2 regions of the Paenibacillus sp. R-74696 genome follow, and region 1 is predicted to be linked to the other one. Evidence: predicted binding sites of a transcription regulator. Region 1 holds the regulator's gene; the other holds the start of a gene.
What was found. The regulator CtsR, encoded in region 1, represses protease genes until heat stress. The targets are predictions, from matches to a motif close to ATGGTCAATAAAGGTCAAACA.

Region 1 (9,227 bases):
TGGGAGAGTAGGACGTCGCCAAGCACGAGAAGCCTGTCGCAATCATTGCGGCAGGTTTTTTGTTGTCTTGTAAAAGAGTTAGACAATCATATATTGAAAATGCTGTGCACAACTTATCTACAGCCGTGGATGAGGTGCATAGTATTTTTTTTGTGGCGTGTATAAGTCCGTGTTAGCGCGGTTGTTCACATGTGGGTAAGTTTGATCGGCGTTATATGAACATAATGTAAACATGAGTTATGCACATTCGTTCACTTTTTATGCACAGCCTGTTTATAAATAGGACTGATCTAGGCTAGTCGGGTATAATTAGTGCTTTTTCGCATCATGCTAGGTAGTAGCCTTGTGCATAATAGCTTGTGGATGAATAGTCAGAAAATTAAGATTCCATCTCTTGACCTTTCTTAAATTTTGCGTATAATAAAGTTAAAGTCAAAGAAAGTCAAAGTCAGTTGGAGCTGCATATGAATAAGCGTAAGCTTGTGCTCCATGCAGTACCAGGGAGGTTGGTGATATGCGAAACATTTCCGATCTCATTGAACAGTATTTAAAAAATATGCTGCAGGAAAGTACGGAAAGCTCGGTGGAAATACAGCGTAATGAGCTGGCTGAGAAATTTTCGTGCGTCCCTTCCCAGATTAATTACGTGATTAGTACGCGTTTTACGCTGGAGAAGGGTTACATGGTCGAATCGAAGCGTGGAGGCGGAGGTTATGTCCGGATTCAACGGGTAGAGCTGCCAGCTTTGCAGACGATTCAGTTTCATATTCGGCAGACGATTGGAGATTGCGTGGAGCAGAGCGTCGCGGAAGGGCTGATTTATCAGCTTGAAGAAGCGCTGATGGTCACGAAACGCGAGGCGCAGCTGCTGCGTGCAGCAATTGATCGGGAAACCATTGCCGTCAAGCTGCCGCTGCGTGATGAGCTAAGGGCCCGTTTGCTGAGAGCGATGCTTATATCGCTTCTGGTTAAGTAACTTTACCGTGCGTATCGCGCATGGAAAGGGGTGATACGTCTTGATTTGTCAGGAATGCGGCAAGAAGCCGGCAACGCTTCATTTTACGAAGATTGTCGGTGGAGAGAAGACGGAGTTTCACATTTGTGAAGCTTGTGCGCGTGAACGGGGAGAAGGTATTCCGGGAACGGCGAATGGCTTCTCTATCCACAGCTTGCTGTCGGGTCTGCTTGATTTTGATCCATCTGGAACATCGGGTTCAGCAGGGACGAAGCCTTGCCCAGTCATACGCTGTGACGAATGCGGATTTACTTATGCGCAGTTCAGCAAGATCGGACGCTTTGGCTGCAGCGCCTGCTACAAACATTTTTCAGATAAGTTAGATCCGCTGCTTAAAAGGGTACATGGTAGTACGGTGCATACGGGGAAAATTCCGAAACGCTCCGGAGGGCAATTGCAAAATAAACGAGAACTTGATCAGCTCAGACGCGAGTTGTATGATCGTATTGAGCAAGAAGAATTTGAAAGTGCGGCTCAAATCAGGGATCGTATTCGTGAGCTTGAGCGTAAAATAGCAGAGCTGTAAGTCGTGAAGTAAGGAGGATACCTCTTGGAGAGTCGTCGTTTTTCAGAGCAAGCGTTAAGCGATTGGATGAAAGGGGATGGTCCAGAGTCAGATATCGTGATCAGCAGCCGTATACGCATTGCCAGAAATTTGAACCATCATCCGTTTCCGTTGCTCGCTACGAAGGAGCAGTCGCTCGAGGTTATGGAGCAGCTGGCTGCTATAGGAGCATCTGGAAAGCTCGAGCCTATCGGCCAGTTTGATACCATCGTGTTAGCCGATCTTACGGAGCTGGAGAAGCGTGTACTGGTCGAAAAGCATTTGATTAGCCCTAATCTGGCTAATGAATCTCGAGGCGGAGCCTTCATCCTCAGCGATAATGAATCGGTGAGCATTATGATTAATGAAGAAGACCATCTGCGAATTCAATGCCTATATCCGGGTTTTCAAATTCAGGAAGCTTGGACGCTGGCGAATCGGATCGATGATATTTTTGAAGCGGAGACCGAATATGCTTTTGATGAGAAACGCGGTTATTTAACGACTTGCCCGACCAACGTTGGAACAGGCATCCGCGTATCCATTATGGTACATTTGCCGGCTCTCGTGCTATCATCGCAAATCAATCGAATTTTGCAGGCAGTCACGCAGGTCGGACTCGCGGTTCGCGGATTGTATGGCGAAGGTAGTGAAGCGCTTGGCAATGTGTTTCAAATCTCGAACCAAATTACACTCGGTCAATCTGAGTCTGAAATTATTGACAACTTGTACAGCGTAGCCAGACAAATTATTGAGCATGAGAAAGCAGCTCGAATACGGCTTCTTGCTGAGTCTAAGCTGCGCATTGAAGATAGAGTAAAGCGGTCTTATGGGATTTTATCCTATGCGGCTATTATGGATACGAAGGAAGCGGCACAGCGGCTTTCAGATGTAAGGTTGGGCGTTGATCTGGGATTGCTGGATAATATAACGCCTCAAGTCATGAATGAATTAATGATTATGACGCAGCCTGGCTTCTTGCAGCAAGTATTTAAGGAAACGATGAATGCGGAGCAGCGGGATTATCGCCGGGCAGAACTTATTCGCAAGCAGTTGCGAAGTCAAATGGAACATGGGGGTGCGTAACGATGATGTTCGGAAGATTCACGGAACGGGCACAGAAGGTGCTTGCATTGGCGCAGGAGGAAGCGGTTCGTCTTGGACATAACAATATTGGTACAGAGCATATTTTACTTGGACTGATTCGTGAAGGGGAAGGCATCGCCGCGAAAGCGCTGATTGGACTTGGCCTGGGCCTAGAGAAAATCCAGGATGAGGTTGAAGCTTTGATCGGAAGAGGGCAGGAGCAGCCTACTAACATTGCCTATACGCCACGTGCGAAAAAGGTTATTGAGCTCTCTATGGATGAAGCGAGAAAGCTCGGCCATACGTATGTGGGTACGGAGCATATTTTGCTCGGACTCATTCGTGAAGGCGAAGGTGTTGCAGCCCGCGTGCTGAACAATCTCGGCATCAGCCTGAATAAAGCACGCCAGCAAGTGCTGCAATTGCTTGGCAGCAGCGAAGCAATCTCCAGCAACCATGGCGCTCCTTCTAATGTGAGCACGCCAACGCTGGACGGACTTGCCCGCGATTTGACCTCCTTTGCTAAAGAAGGCAATCTCGATCCGGTTATTGGCCGCAGTAAGGAAATCGAGCGCGTTATTCAAGTGCTTAGCCGCCGGACGAAAAACAATCCGGTTCTCATCGGGGAACCCGGCGTTGGTAAAACGGCGATTGCCGAAGGACTGGCGCAAAAAATTATTGCAAACGAAATTCCGGAAACGCTGCGCGACAAACGCGTAATGACACTTGATATGGGCTCTGTCGTAGCTGGTACGAAGTATCGCGGCGAGTTTGAGGATCGTCTGAAAAAAATTATGGATGAAATCCGCCAAGCCGGCAATATCATCCTGTTCATCGATGAGCTTCATACGCTGATCGGTGCAGGCGGAGCTGAAGGCGCGATTGATGCTTCGAATATTTTGAAGCCGGCGCTAGCACGTGGCGAGCTGCAATGTATCGGTGCGACTACGCTGGATGAATACCGCAAATACATCGAGAAGGATGCTGCGCTGGAGCGCCGTTTCCAACCGATTACGGTAGATCAGCCTTCGCCAGAAGAAGCGGTACAAATTTTGTACGGCCTGCGCGATCGTTATGAAGCCCATCACCGGGTGAAAATTACCGATGAAGCAATTGTTCAAGCGGTTAAGCTGTCCGACCGCTACATTACGGATCGTTTCCTGCCGGATAAGGCGATCGACCTGATTGATGAAGCGGGCTCGAAAGTTCGCCTCAACTCGTATACGATTCCGCCAAACCTTAAGCAGCTGGAAAACCGTCTGGAGGATATCCGCAAGGAGAAAGACTCCGCTGTTCAAAGTCAGGAGTTTGAGAAAGCGGCTGCGCTTCGCGATACCGAGCAGAAGATGCGCGAAGAGCTGGATATTACGAAAAACCAATGGAAAGAAAAACAAGGACGTACGGATTCCGAAGTGACACCTGAGGATATTGCACAGGTAGTAGCGAGCTGGACCGGCATTCCGGTAAGCAAGCTGGCAGAGGAAGAAACCGAGCGTCTGCTGAAAATGGAATCGATTCTTCACGGTCGTGTCATCGGCCAGGAAGAAGCAGTCAAAGCGGTTTCGCGCGCTATGCGCCGTGCTCGTGCTGGCCTGAAGGATCCGAAGCGCCCGATGGGTTCATTCATTTTCCTCGGTCCAACGGGTGTAGGTAAAACTGAGCTTGCTCGTGCGCTTGCAGAAGCGATGTTCGGCGATGAAAATGCGATTATCCGCATCGATATGTCGGAATATATGGAGAAGCATTCGACTTCCCGTCTCGTTGGGGCGCCTCCGGGATATGTTGGTTATGAGGAAGGCGGTCAATTGACCGAGAAAGTACGCCGTAAGCCTTATTCGGTTGTATTGCTCGATGAGATTGAGAAAGCTCACCCAGAAGTATTCAACATTTTGCTGCAGGTGCTGGAAGATGGTCGTCTGACTGATTCTAAAGGCCGTGTAGTCGATTTCCGCAATACGCTGATCATTATGACGTCGAACGTGGGCGCGGATCAAATTAAACGGAATTCTTCGCTGGGCTTCACAGCTGTTCACGACGCTGGTCGTGACTTCATCCAAATGAAGGATAAAGTAATGGCTGAGCTTAAAAAGAGCTTCCGCCCTGAGTTCCTGAATCGGATTGACGAAACAATCGTTTTCCATTCGCTGGAGCAGGAGCATATCGCCGAAATCGTGACTTTGATGTCCGACGATCTGCGCAAACGCCTGCGTGAGCAAGATGTTGACTTCTTGCTGACCGACGCAGCGAAAGCATTTTTGGCGAAGGAAGGCTTTGATCCGCAATATGGTGCGCGTCCGCTGCGTCGTGCGATTCAGAAGCATATCGAGGACCGGTTGTCCGAGGAGCTGCTCATGGGCAGCATTCAAAAAGGTGACCGATTCACGATTGATGAGAAAGATGGCGCTTTGACGGTTACGAAAGCGGAGCCTCTTGATTTGGAGAAGGCATCCGAAGAGCCGGCAGCTAAATCATAAAAAAAGTGAGGATGCTGCACAACTGATCACAGCTTATCAGCACAACCGATGAGCTAGATTTATGCAGCTTGGCACAACAAAAGAAAGCTTCCAGAACCCGTGAACATGACGGATTCTGGAAGCTTTTTTATGTGCTCGGCAGATGGATTCTATTCTTTTTTTATTTGACAATGAGAATCATTATCGTGTATCTTATAAAGAGTAGGCGATATTTTAACGATAAACTCTTTCATATAAAAAGACAAAGAACGTAAATAGATGACGGAAGGCGGTAATAGGGTATGGGTTTGCATGCGGCCAGAATAACGGCTGAAGAGGCGTCATATTTATCAAATGAATATATTAAGCAGTTCGTTAGAGCAGCGCATATGGATTTTGACAAGGTAAAGCAAATGCTGAATGAAGAGCCGGAGCTGCTGCACGCTGCCTGTGACTGGGGCGATGGTGATTGGGAAAATGCGCTAGGCGCAGCCGCTCATGTCGGGCGCAGGGATATTGCGCTGTATTTGCTGGAGCGTGGAGCAAGACTTGATTTGTTTGCTGCGGCGATGTTAGGCAAGCTGGAAGTGGTTCATGCGATTTTAAGTGACGACCCCTCGGCGAAAGATGCCATTGGCTCGCATGGTATTCCGCTCATCGTTCATGCCAAGATGGGTGGCGAGGAGTCGCGCTGCGTTTATGCTTATTTGGAAAGCCTTCAGGCTTGATAGGAGGAGTAACATCATGATCGTGGTTACGAACACCATTAAAGTTAAAAAAGGGCACGGGGAAGCCGTAGCCGAGCGATTCCAGCATACGAAGGGAATTGAGCTTTCTCCCGGCTTTATCCGGATGGAAGTGCTGCTTATGGAAAACTTGGTGGACTATGATGAGCTGAGAGTGGGCACTACATGGGAAAATAAAGCGTCGTTTGAAGGCTGGGTCAACAGCGACTCCTTCCGTCAGGCCCATGCACATCGTCAAAAGAAGGCAGGCGAAGGCTGCCACAGCCAACAAAATGAAGTCATTATGCTCGGTTCTCAGCTTTCAACCCATCGCGTTATTGTGGCGCGGCAAGCGGCTATTCAAACTTAAAGGATAGCGTATATAGGTTGTCTTTTTCAGAAAGTTCCCTTCTTCCTCATAAGGATGACAGGGAACTTTCTTGCGTATAAGGAAGTAGGGGTTTATACAATCCACATTAAATGGTAAACTTTTAATGATAGTGTTTTTTAGTAAAAGGAGCCGGACATGGCAAAAATAAAAACGAAATTCGTATGCAATGAATGTGGAACAGAGTCGCCAAAGTGGATGGGCAAATGCCCAGGGTGCCAGTCATGGAATTCCATGATTGAAGAGAAGGAAACCGTTGTCAAGACGCAGGGAGTCGGTTTGCGTGTTGCGCAAACGAAAGAAAAGCCACAATCGATCATACATATAGAGAGCGGGAAGGAACCGCGCATTGAAACGAGCTTGAAGGAGCTCAACCGCGTACTTGGCGGAGGCGTTGTGCCGGGCTCCCTTTTGCTGGTAGGGGGCGACCCCGGTATCGGAAAATCCACGCTGCTGCTGCAAACCTCGCATGCACTGGCAACGAAGGGATTGAAGGTTCTCTATATTTCGGGTGAGGAATCGGTGCGGCAAACGAGGCTAAGAGCGGATCGGCTTGGTGCGCTGACGGAATCCTTGTATGTGCTTTGCGAAACGAACATGGATCATATTAACGAGGCGATTGAATCGGTGGACCCCGATTTTCTCGTTATTGACTCCATCCAGACGGTTTATGATCCGGGTGTGCAATCAGCGCCGGGCAGCGTATCCCAGGTTCGGGAATGCACAGCGCATTTCATGCGAGTAGCCAAAATCAAAGGGATTGCAACGGTGCTGGTCGGGCATGTGACGAAGGAAGGCGCCATTGCCGGGCCGCGGATGCTGGAGCATATGGTCGATTGCGTGCTGTATTTTGAAGGTGAGCGTCATCACACCTACAGGCTGCTGCGCGCGGTGAAAAACCGGTTCGGGTCAACGAATGAGATCGGAATTTTCGAAATGGGCGAGGAAGGCTTGCGTGAGGTGCTGAATCCTTCTGAGTTGTTTTTATCTGAGCGTCCGCTTGGCGTAGCAGGTTCTATTGTTGTTGCGAGCATGGAGGGAACCCGTCCTGTATTGGTGGAATTGCAGGCGCTGGTGGCGACGACGAATTTCCCATCACCGAGGCGCATGACGGCTGGGCTTGACCATCATCGCATGGCGTTGATCATTGCTGTGCTTGAGAAGCGAAACGGCATGTTTCTTCAGACGCAGGATGCTTATTTGAATGTAGCAGGCGGCATTAAGCTGGATGAGCCAGCCGTTGATTTAGCAGCAGCGGTATGTCTCGCTTCCAGCTTTCGGGATGCGCCAACGAGACCTTACGACGTTGTGTTCGGAGAAGTTGGTCTGACAGGCGAGGTGCGTGCTGTTTCGCGTGCTGAGCAGCGGGTAAAGGAAGCCGAGAAGCTGGGCTTCAAACGCGTTATTATGCCGGAGAGAAGCTTGAAGGGCTGGAAGCCGCCGGCATCTATTGAGATCATTGGTGTAAACACCGTAGCGGAAGCGCTCTCGGCAGCACTAGGATAGGGGGAAGATGATGAAGGAACAGAGCCAGCTAGAAACGATGAACCAGCTTTTGCAGCTAGTCGCGCCCGGTACCCCGTTCCGTGACGGCTTAGAGAACGTGCTGCGGGCGAAGACGGGGGCATTAATCGTTGTCGGATATAGTCCTGAGGTGATGGAAGTTGTAGATGGAGGTTTTTCCATCAATTGCGACTTCTCGCCCAACTATTTGTATGAGCTTGCGAAGATGGATGGTGCGATTATTTTGAGCGAGGATATGCGGCGGATTTTGTATGCGAACACGCAGCTTATTCCGAATAGCTCCATTCCGTCGATTGAGACGGGAATCCGCCACCGTACTGCGGAGCGGGTAGGCAAGCAGACGGGTAAGCTTGTCGTATCCATTTCGCAGCGCCGAAATATTATTACGCTGTATCAAGGCAATTTGCGGTATGCGCTCAAGGAAATGGGCAACATTTTGACCAAAGCGAATCAGGCGATTCAGACGCTGGAGAAATATAAGGCGGTGCTGGGCCAATCGTTTAAAAATTTGTCCGTACTTGAGTTCGAAGAGTTGGTCACTCTGCAGGAGGTTGCTCATGTCGTACAGCGTGTAGAAATGGTGCTGCGCGTCAAAATGGAAATTAAGCGTTATGTGACCGAGCTGGGAACGGAAGGACGCCTCATTGCCATGCAGCTGGAAGAACTGGTCGATGGTGTGGATGAGGATGCTTGGTACTTGCTGAAGGATTATGCGAAAGACAATTCAGATGAGAAAATTCGGGAAATCCGGGTGGCGATGAAAAAACTGAGCTCGGATGAGCTGCTCGATGCTTCGCCATTTATCCGCCTTCTAGGCTATCCGCATACCGCGTCTATGGCGGAAGAATCCATTTCACCGCGGGGCTATCGTCTGTTGAACAAAATCCCGCGCTTGCCGCTCATTATTATGAATAATCTGGTCGAGCGCTTCGCAAGACTGCCGCATATTATGATGGCGACAATCGGTGAACTGGATGATGTTGACGGAATTGGAGAAGTCCGGGCGAGGGCAATCAAGGAAGGTTTGAAACGGATCCAGGATCAAATGTTCATTGACAGGCAAATCTAAATCCCATACAATTGATGGAATGTGAACGGCCCGATCATCATACATTTGTGTTTGGTCTTAGGGCATAGTAGAGAAGAGGTGGAACAGATGATTATAAAGTCAATACCGAGCCTTTTCACGGTGGGGAATTTGTTTCTTGGCGTAATCGCCATTATTATGGTGTTTAATGAGAAACCTGAAATAGCAGCGATGATGGTTATTATCGCAATGCTGCTTGATGGCGTAGATGGCAGAGTGGCACGTGCGCTTAATGCACAGAGCGAATTTGGCAAGGAGCTCGATTCGTTATCCGATGTTATTTCCTTCGGAGTAGCTCCAGCGTTCATTATGTATGTAGTCGCTTTTCAGGATTTAAATACAGCAGTGGCTTGGATAATTACCGCGTTATTCCCGATTTGCGGGGCTTTGCGGCTGGCTAGATTT
Region 2 (9,227 bases), on a different contig from region 1:
CGTGGTGCTTTCCTTGCTGGAGGTTCAGTGAATAACCCTGAGGGTTCTTCGTACCATTTGGAAATCTCTTCGATGTATGAGGAGTATTGCGGCTCATTAGTGGAGCTAGCCAATAAGTTCGAGCTGAATGCACGCTGCATCGAGCGGAAGAAAGGCTTTATTTTTTACATTAAGGAAGGCGAGAAAATTATTGAGCTGCTGAACATTATTGGCGCTCATCAGGCGCTGTTTAAATTCGAGGATGTGCGAATTATGCGCGATATGCGCAATTCCGTCAATCGAATCGTCAATTGCGAGACAGCGAACCTGAACAAGACCATCGGCGCGTCCGTGCGGCAGATTGATAATATTAAACTGCTGGACCGCGAGCTAGGCCTTGAAAATTTGCCGGATAAGCTCAAGGAAGTCGCTGAAATTCGCCTGCAGCATCCCGATCTGAACTTGAAGGAAGTTGGAGAACTGCTCAAAGGGTCAGTGAGCAAGTCAGGCGTAAACCACAGGCTTCGCAAAATTGACGAGCTTGCTGAAAAAATACGCAACGGCTAAACTTTTAACTTCATGTTTCCGATGGTATAATGATACAATGAGTTTAAAATTATCGGCATAATTAAGGATTGAATAAGATATAGGGGGTATGGTTTCCATGACAAGGCTTCCGGTTGTCGTTCGACTAAAAACAGGTCTTCATGCAAGACCTGCAGCATTATTCGTACAAGAAGCTAATAAATTTTCATCTGAAGTATTCGTCGAGAAAGACGACAAGAAAGTGAATGCCAAATCGATTATGGGAATTATGAGCTTGGCAATCAGTTCGGGCACTGAAGTTTTCATAAGTGCGGAAGGTTCGGACGCAGAACAGGCTGTAAACGCTTTAGCTGCATTGGTAAGCAAGGAAGAGCTCGAGAACCAATAAGAAGCCTTATGCAGCAGGGACTCGTCTGCTCATAACCATATCTTTTGGCCATGCCGCCTTTTGGATCAGAGTGATCCAGGGCGGTTTTTTTGAAATATAAGCCTATTGAAAAAGAGTGCATAACAAAACAAACCCGGTTCGCCTGAACCGGGTTTGTTTTGTTATGCACCCATATGAATGATGGATGATTTAGATTTTCTCAATAACCTTATCAACCAGACCATACGCGCAAGCTTCTTGGGCGCTCATGAAATAGTCGCGATCGGTATCCTTCTCAACGCGCTCAAGCGGTTGGCCTGTGCGCTCGGACAGGATTCCGTTAAGGTGGTCGCGCATTTTGATAATGCGGCGAGCACGGATTTCGATGTCGCTCGCTTGGCCTTCAGCGCCGCCCAGCGGCTGGTGAATCATAACCTCGCTGTTCGGAAGCGCGTAACGCTTGCCTTTGGCGCCTGCTGCAAGCAGGAAAGCGCCCATCGATGCTGCCATACCTACACAAATGGTGGATACGTCAGGCTTGATGTATTGCATCGTATCATAGATTGCCATACCCGAGGTGATCGAACCGCCAGGGCTGTTAATGTAAAGGGAGATGTCTTTCTCAGGGTCATCTGCTGTCAGAAACAGCATCTGTGCGATGATGGAGTTGGCTACAACGTCATTGACGCCCGAGCCCAAGAAGATAATACGATCCTTCAATAACCGGGAATAGATGTCGTAGGAGCGCTCTCCGCGATTAGTTTGCTCAATAACCATAGGGACGAAATTCATATCCTGTAAACCTCCTCCGAAAAATAACAAGATTGATATTGCCGTAACATCATAATAGCGGATGAAACGTTAAAAGTCAAAGATAGTCAGACAAATCAGATTTTTCTCGGACGCATGCCGTTTCATAGCTAAAAAACGAAATAAAAAAACCACCCTTTCATCAGGGTGGCCACATAATAGGCTTCATAAACGCCTACTGCTCGCTGCAAATCGTTATCGGTTAATCAGAACGCGCCCGCTAGGAATCGAACCTAGATCTCAGGCTCCGGAGGCCTACGTCATATCCATTGGACCACGGGCGCATGTATAAAAGTAACAGCAAGATTTAGTATAGGTTAAATACGAATAGAAATCAAGCCAGCTATCAAAAATAAATTTGATAAAATCGTGTCGGTAAACGGTTTCATACGAAATTGTTGACTTGAAATGTTAGATCAAGTTCGGTAAAATAGAGGTGGGACTTAAAACGAAAGCATGGGACGTTTCGTGTCCACCGTAATGCATGAGTATCAGTTTCGCTTAACTTAGTACGGGTGGAGTGAATAATTAGAAGATGCGCCAGATGATTGAATTGCAGCAGCAGCTTCTGCCAGATTTGCTCGACGTGATGAGGAAGCGCTACAGGATACTGCACCAGGTTATGCTCTCTGATCTAATCGGCCGCAGAACGCTTGCGACAACGTTGGGTATGACGGAGAGAGTGCTGCGAGCAGAAACGGACTTTCTAAAGTCACAGGGCTTGCTTGAAATTCATGCCTCCGGCATGAGGATCAGTGAACCCGGCAAAGAACTGCTGGAACAGTTTGAGCCTTTTGTGCAGACGATTTTCGGCTTGTCGGAGCTTGAGGAGAAGATCAGAAGTTATTTTGGGCTGAGCCAGGTTGTTGTTGTGGCCGGCGATTCTGATGTATCCGCGCAGACGAAGCGGGAACTCGGCAGAGCAGGAGGACAGGTACTGCGCAAAGCGATGGAGCAAGGCGACGTCATTGCCGTTACAGGCGGTACGACGACTGCTCAGGTGGCAAATCAGCTTTCGGCCGTGGCGCCGCTTAAAACCAATTGGTTCGTGCCTGCAAGAGGCGGACTAGGCGAAAGCGTCGATTATCAGGCGAATACGATTGCTTCCACCATGGCGAAGCGGACAGGTGCCAATTATCGGCTGCTTCACGTTCCTGATCATCTTGGAGAGGAAGCTTATGCTCCCATTATGCAGGAACCGAATATCCAGGACATTATAGAAGTGATCCGCAGGGCGCGTATTGTCGTGCACGGCATCGGAGACGCTATGGTGATGGCTCGGCGTAGGAAGCTTGATGAGGCGACGATGCAGGGTATTGAAGCGGAGGGGGCACTTGCGGAAGCCTACGGTTTTTATTTTGATCGCAGCGGGCAAGTGGTTCACAAGATGCCGACGGTAGGACTACGGCTCGAGGATATTGTTAAGACTGAAGTTGTTATTGGAGTAGCCGGAGGCAAAAGCAAAGGCGAAGCGATCGCAGCAGTTATGCGATTTGGACACAATGATGTTTTAGTTACTGATGAAGCTGCCGCACTAGAAATCATTGCGATTATTGAAGGCTCAGCTCCATAAAAATATAAGAATTTATAAGTTACAGCTTATAAATAGGACTTATATTTCTCCGACAAAGCTCTTCGCTCGTCCTAGAAGGACGTTGAAGTCGTTTTTGCTTGAAATAGTAAGAAAGTATAAGTTTCACGCTTATACTCCGCTTATATTTCTCGGACTGAAACGCGCCGCGCCACCAAAGGATGGCGACAGCCGTTTCACCTTGGCAAGTGATCTTGATGCTTCGCGCCGTGCGAGACAATGGCACCCGGCATGCGAAATGTCTTGAAATATATTTTTTCACCCCAAAACACTCTAGGAGGAAACAACAATGGTTAAAGTAGGTATTAACGGATTTGGTCGTATTGGTCGTAACGTATTCCGCGCAGCTCTGAACAACGCTGATGTAGAAATCGTAGCAGTAAACGATTTGACAGACACAGCTACACTGGCTCACCTTTTGAAATATGATACAACTCACGGTACTCTTGATGCTACAGTTGAAGCTAAAGAAGGCGCGATCGTAGTTAACGGCCGCGAAATCAAAGTTTTCGCTGAGCGCAACCCTGAAAACCTGGCTTGGGCTTCTGTAGGCGCTGAAATCGTTGTTGAATCCACTGGTATTTTCACAGCTAAAGAAAAAGCTGAGCTTCACCTTAAAGGCGGCGCTAAAAAAGTTATCATCTCCGCTCCTGCTACTAACGAAGATATCACTGTCGTTATCGGCGTTAACGAAGATAAATACGATGCAGCTGCTCACACAATCATCTCCAACGCTTCTTGCACAACGAACTGTCTTGCTCCGTTTGCAAAAGTATTGAACGATAAATTCGGCATCGTTAAAGGTATGATGACAACGATCCACTCGTACACAAATGACCAATCTGTTCTGGATGTACCGCACAAAGACCTTCGTCGTGCTCGTGCAGCTGCTGAGAACATCATTCCTTCATCCACTGGCGCTGCTAAAGCAGTATCGCTTGTACTTCCTGAGCTTAAAGGCAAACTGAACGGTATGGCTATGCGTGTTCCTACACCTAACGTTTCCGTAACTGACCTGGTAGCTGAGCTGAAAGTTAACGTAACAGTTGAAGAAGTTAATGCTGCTCTGAAAGAAGCTTCCGAAGGCGCACTTAAAGGCATCTTGAACTACAACGAGCTTCCGCTTGTTTCCAGCGACTACAACCATGACCCTGCTTCCTCCACAATCGACGGTCTGTCGACTATGGTTGTTGAAGGCAACATGGTAAAAGTTATTTCTTGGTACGACAACGAGTGGGGCTACTCGAACCGCGTAGTGGATCTCGCTGCTTATATCGCAAGCAAAGGTCTGTAAGAACAAGGGAAATATCCCCCACAATTACATGGAACGCTTTACGTCCCAGGCCGGTCTTGCACCGGCTGCGGGATACGCTTAATCCGCGGCGCTCCCGGGGCATCGTATGCGATTCAAGCGAAACCTTAACAGGGGGCGCGATTTTGTCTTCACGACGAAGCGCGGCTTCAGGTTCGCGAGCCTTCTGGCCGCGAGCCAAGAGGGAGCGTTCCTTCTTTTGATAAAGAGGGAACGCTTCTTTTTGTTTGAATATAGATGATGACAAGCTTTGCACGCTAATATCAGGAGGTTACATTCATGGCTAAAAAAAGTGTTCGTGACGTAGAAGTAGCAGGCAAACGGGTATTCGTACGCGTCGATTTCAATGTACCGCTCGAAGATGGTAAAATTACCGATGACAAGCGTATCCGTGAGACGCTTCCTACGATTAACTTCTTGATCGAAAAAGGCGCGAAAGTTATTTTGGCAAGCCACTTGGGCCGCCCGAACGGTGAAGTTGTAGAAGAGCTTCGCCACACTGCATCGGCAGCGCGTCTGTCTGAGCTGCTTGGCAAACCGGTAGTAAAAGCAGATGAGTCGATCGGTGAAAATGTTAAAGCTCAAATCGCGGCTTTGAATGCTGGCGATGTATTGCTGCTTGAAAACGTTCGTTTCCATGCGGGCGAAGAGAAAAATGATGCTGAGCTGGCGAAAGCTTTCGCTGAGCTTGCTGATCTTTACGTAAATGACGCTTTCGGCGCTGCACACCGTGCACACGCTTCGACTGAAGGCATTGCGCACCACCTGCCGGCTGTTTCCGGTCTATTGATGGAGAGAGAGCTTGATGTTCTTGGCAAAGCGCTGAACAACCCTGAGCGTCCTTTCACAGCTATCGTAGGCGGTTCGAAGGTTAAGGATAAAATTGACGTTATCAACAAAATGATTGAAATTGCTGACAACATCATTATCGGTGGCGGCTTGTCCTACACGTTCTTCAAAGCACAAGGCCATGAAATCGGCAAATCGCTGGTTGATAACTCGAAGCTTGATCTGGCGCTTGAGTTCATCGAAAAAGCTAAAAAGCTCGGCAAAAACTTCCTCATTCCAGTTGATATCGTTGTCGCTGATGATTTCAGCAAAAACGCTAACACGCAAATCGTTGAAGTTGACGGCATTCCAGCTGAGTGGGAAGGAATCGACATTGGTCCTAAGACGCGTGAAATCTACGCTGAAGCGATCAAAAACTCCAAGCTGGTTGTTTGGAACGGACCTATGGGCGTATTCGAAATCGAGCCTTTCTCCCATGGTACACAAGCAGTAGCGAAAGCATGTGCAGAAACAGCTGGCTACACCGTTATCGGTGGCGGCGATTCAGCTGCAGCGGCTGAGAAATTCGGTCTTGCTGACAAAATGGACCACATTTCCACTGGCGGCGGCGCTTCCCTGGAATTCATGGAAGGCAAAGTATTGCCGGGCGTTGAAGCACTTAACGATAAATAAGCAACCCATACAGTACAGGAGGGTATATATATGAGCAGAAAACCAATTATTGCAGGCAACTGGAAAATGTTCAAAACGGTTTCTGAAGCAGCTTCCTTCTTCGCAGATGTGAAAGGCAAAGCAGAGGTTGATGGCGTAGAGAGCGTTATCTGCGCGCCATTCACAGCACTTCCTTCCCTTGTTGAAGCAGCTAAAGGAACGACTATCGCGATTGGCGCACAAAATCTTCATTTCGAAGACAATGGCGCATTCACTGGTGAAATCAGCGGCGTGATGCTGAAAGATCTGGGCGTAAAATATGTTATTATCGGCCACTCCGAGCGTCGTGCTTATTTTGCTGAGACAGACGAAATCGTTGGTAAAAAAGTACATGCAGCATTCAAGCATGATCTGACTCCTATCGTATGTGTAGGCGAGAAGCTTGAAGAGCGTGAAGCTGGCGAAACCAAAAATGTGTGCAACGTGCAAACGGTAGCGGCATTCCAAGGCTTGTCCGCAGCTCAAGCGGCTGAAGTAGTCGTTGCTTATGAGCCAATCTGGGCGATTGGAACAGGCAAATCCTCGACTTCTGAAGATGCACAGGACGTTATCGGTTATATCCGCAGCGTAATTGCAGGTCTTTATGACGATGCAACAGCAGCAGCGGTTCGTATCCAATACGGCGGCAGTGTTAAACCTAACAATGTTGCTGAATATATGGGTCAGCAAGATATCGACGGCGCGCTTGTAGGCGGAGCTAGCCTTGAGCCTGCTTCCTATATCGCACTGATCGAGGGGGCCAAGTAAGATGGCTGCTCCAGTTGCATTAATTATTCTTGACGGCTTTGGTCTGCGCGATGACGTTACAGGCAATGCAGTTGCCCAAGCGAAAAAGCCTAACTACGACCGTTACTGGTCGACTTACCCTCATACGCAGCTGACAGCGAGCGGTGAAGCGGTAGGCTTGCCAGATGGACAAATGGGCAACTCCGAGGTTGGACACTTGAACATCGGAGCAGGCCGCATCGTCTATCAGGATTTGACTCGCATCAGCAAGTCGATCCGTGACGGCGAGTTTTTCGACAATGAAACACTGCTTGGCGCTGTGCGCCATGCAAAAGCAAATAGCAAGAAGCTTCACTTATACGGCCTGCTATCCGATGGCGGCGTACACAGCCACATTGCGCATTTGTTTGCTCTGCTTGACCTGGCAAAAAAGGAAGGCCTGGAAGATGTCTATATCCATGCATTCCTTGATGGCCGCGACGTTGCCCCGGATAGCGCAAAAGGCTACATGGAGCAGCTAATCGCGAAGATCGAAGAGGTAGGCGTAGGCAAAATTGCTACGGTACAAGGACGTTATTATGCGATGGATCGCGACAAACGCTGGGAGCGGGTAGAGAAGTCATACCGCGCTATGGTGTATGGCGAAGGTCCACAATATACGGACCCTCTTAAGGCGATAGTTGAATCGTACGAGAAATCCGTTTATGATGAGTTTGTTATGCCAACGGTTATCGTAGGTGAGGATGGCAAACCGGTAGGTCTCGTCGAGTCGGAGGATGCGGTTATTTTCTTCAACTTCCGTCCAGACCGTGCGATTCAACTGGGACAAGTGTTTACGAACGCAGATTTCCGCGGTTTTGAACGTGGGGAGCATGCTCCGAAAAATTTGTATTTCGTATGCTTGACGCTATTCAGCGAAACGATTGACGGTTTTGTGGCCTATTCGCCGAAAAACCTCGATAATACGCTTGGTGAAGTGCTTGTACAAAACGGCAAGAAGCAGCTTCGCATTGCGGAAACTGAGAAGTATCCGCATGTTACGTTCTTCTTTAGCGGCGGTCGTGATCATGAACTTCCGGGCGAGACTCGCGTTTTGATCAATTCGCCTAAAGTAGCAACGTATGATCTTCAGCCGGAAATGAGCGCTTATGAGGTGGCAGCAGCTGCGGTCAGCGAGATTGAAGCAGACAAGCATGATGCAATTATCTTGAATTTTGCCAATCCGGATATGGTGGGTCACTCCGGCATGCTGGAGCCGACAATCAAAGCGGTAGAAGCAACGGATGCATGCTTGGGTCAAGTCGTTGAGGCGGTGCTTGCTAAAGGCGGCGTATGTATTATTACAGCTGACCATGGTAATGCCGATATGGTATTTGATGCAAACGGACGTCCGTTCACGGCGCACACAACCAACCCAGTGCCTTGCATTGTGACGGTTGCTGGAGCAACGCTGCGTGAAGGCGGAATTTTGGCAGACCTTGCACCTACGGTGCTTGATCTGATGCAGCTTCCCAAGCCGGCAGAGATGACGGGCATTTCCCTGATTCAGAAGTAACAACAATCATCAAACTAAGAGGAGTGTTCAAACATGTCTATTATCGTTGACGTATATGCACGCGAAGTATTGGATTCCCGCGGTAATCCAACAGTAGAAGTAGAAGTATCCCTAGAATCCGGTGGCCAAGGCCGCGCTATCGTTCCATCCGGCGCATCCACTGGCGCATACGAAGCTGTTGAGCTTCGTGATGGCGACAAAGGCCGTTACCTTGGTAAAGGCGTAGAAAAAGCAGTAGATAACGTTAACACGATTATCGCTCCTGAAATCATTGGTCTGGACGCTCTTGATCAAGTAGCTATTGACCGCAAAATGATCGAGCTTGACGGTACGCCGAACAAAGCTAAGCTGGGCGCTAATGCGATTCTTGCTGTATCGATGGCTGTAGCTCGCGCTGCTGCGGATGCACTGAACGTATCCCTGTACACTTACCTGGGCGGATTCAACGCTAAAGTTCTGCCAGTTCCAATGATGAACATCATCAATGGCGGCGAGCACGCGGACAACAACATCGACGTACAAGAGTTCATGGTTCTGCCAGTTGGCGCTCCAACATTTAAAGAAGCTCTTCGTATCGGCGCTGAAATTTTCCACAGCCTGAAATCGGTTCTGAAAAACAAAGGCCTGAACACAGCTGTAGGCGACGAAGGCGGCTTTGCTCCTAACCTTGGTTCGAACGAAGAAGCAATCACTACAATCATCTCCGCTATCGAGAGCGCAGGCTACAAGCCAGGCGTTGATGTATTCCTCGGTATGGACGTAGCTTCGACTGAATTCTTCAAAGATGGCAAATACCACCTGGAAGGCGAAGGCAAATCCTTCACGCCTGCTGAATTCGTTG

Region 2: a site for CtsR is predicted at 1,757-1,777, ahead of clpP (ATP-dependent Clp endopeptidase proteolytic subunit ClpP). Genes of this name have one in related genera too.

What each region holds. Positions count from the first base shown of each region.
Region 1 covers NZ_JBPULM010000001.1:148-9,374, forward strand. Annotated here, with positions in the region: rRNA gene rrf (5S ribosomal RNA) at 1-24, shown strand, start outside; gene ACSR9A_RS00010 (CtsR family transcriptional regulator) at 515-976, shown strand; gene mcsA (protein-arginine kinase activator protein McsA) at 1,017-1,541, shown strand; gene mcsB (protein-arginine kinase McsB) at 1,566-2,645, shown strand; gene clpC (ATP-dependent protease ATP-binding subunit ClpC) at 2,648-5,119, shown strand; gene ACSR9A_RS00030 (ankyrin repeat domain-containing protein) at 5,401-5,826, shown strand; gene ACSR9A_RS00035 (antibiotic biosynthesis monooxygenase) at 5,843-6,193, shown strand; gene radA (DNA repair protein RadA) at 6,350-7,717, shown strand; gene disA (DNA integrity scanning diadenylate cyclase DisA) at 7,728-8,804, shown strand; gene pssA (CDP-diacylglycerol--serine O-phosphatidyltransferase) at 8,892-9,227, shown strand, end outside.
Region 2 covers NZ_JBPULM010000026.1:321,653-330,879, reverse strand. Annotated here, with positions in the region: gene whiA (DNA-binding protein WhiA) at 1-546, shown strand, start outside; gene ACSR9A_RS10235 (HPr family phosphocarrier protein) at 644-913, shown strand; gene clpP (ATP-dependent Clp endopeptidase proteolytic subunit ClpP) at 1,103-1,684, opposite strand; tRNA gene ACSR9A_RS10225 (tRNA-Arg) at 1,915-1,986, opposite strand; gene ACSR9A_RS10220 (sugar-binding transcriptional regulator) at 2,238-3,275, shown strand; gene gap (type I glyceraldehyde-3-phosphate dehydrogenase) at 3,583-4,587, shown strand; gene ACSR9A_RS10210 (phosphoglycerate kinase) at 4,885-6,066, shown strand; gene tpiA (triose-phosphate isomerase) at 6,097-6,852, shown strand; gene gpmI (2,3-bisphosphoglycerate-independent phosphoglycerate mutase) at 6,854-8,386, shown strand; gene eno (phosphopyruvate hydratase) at 8,420-9,227, shown strand, end outside.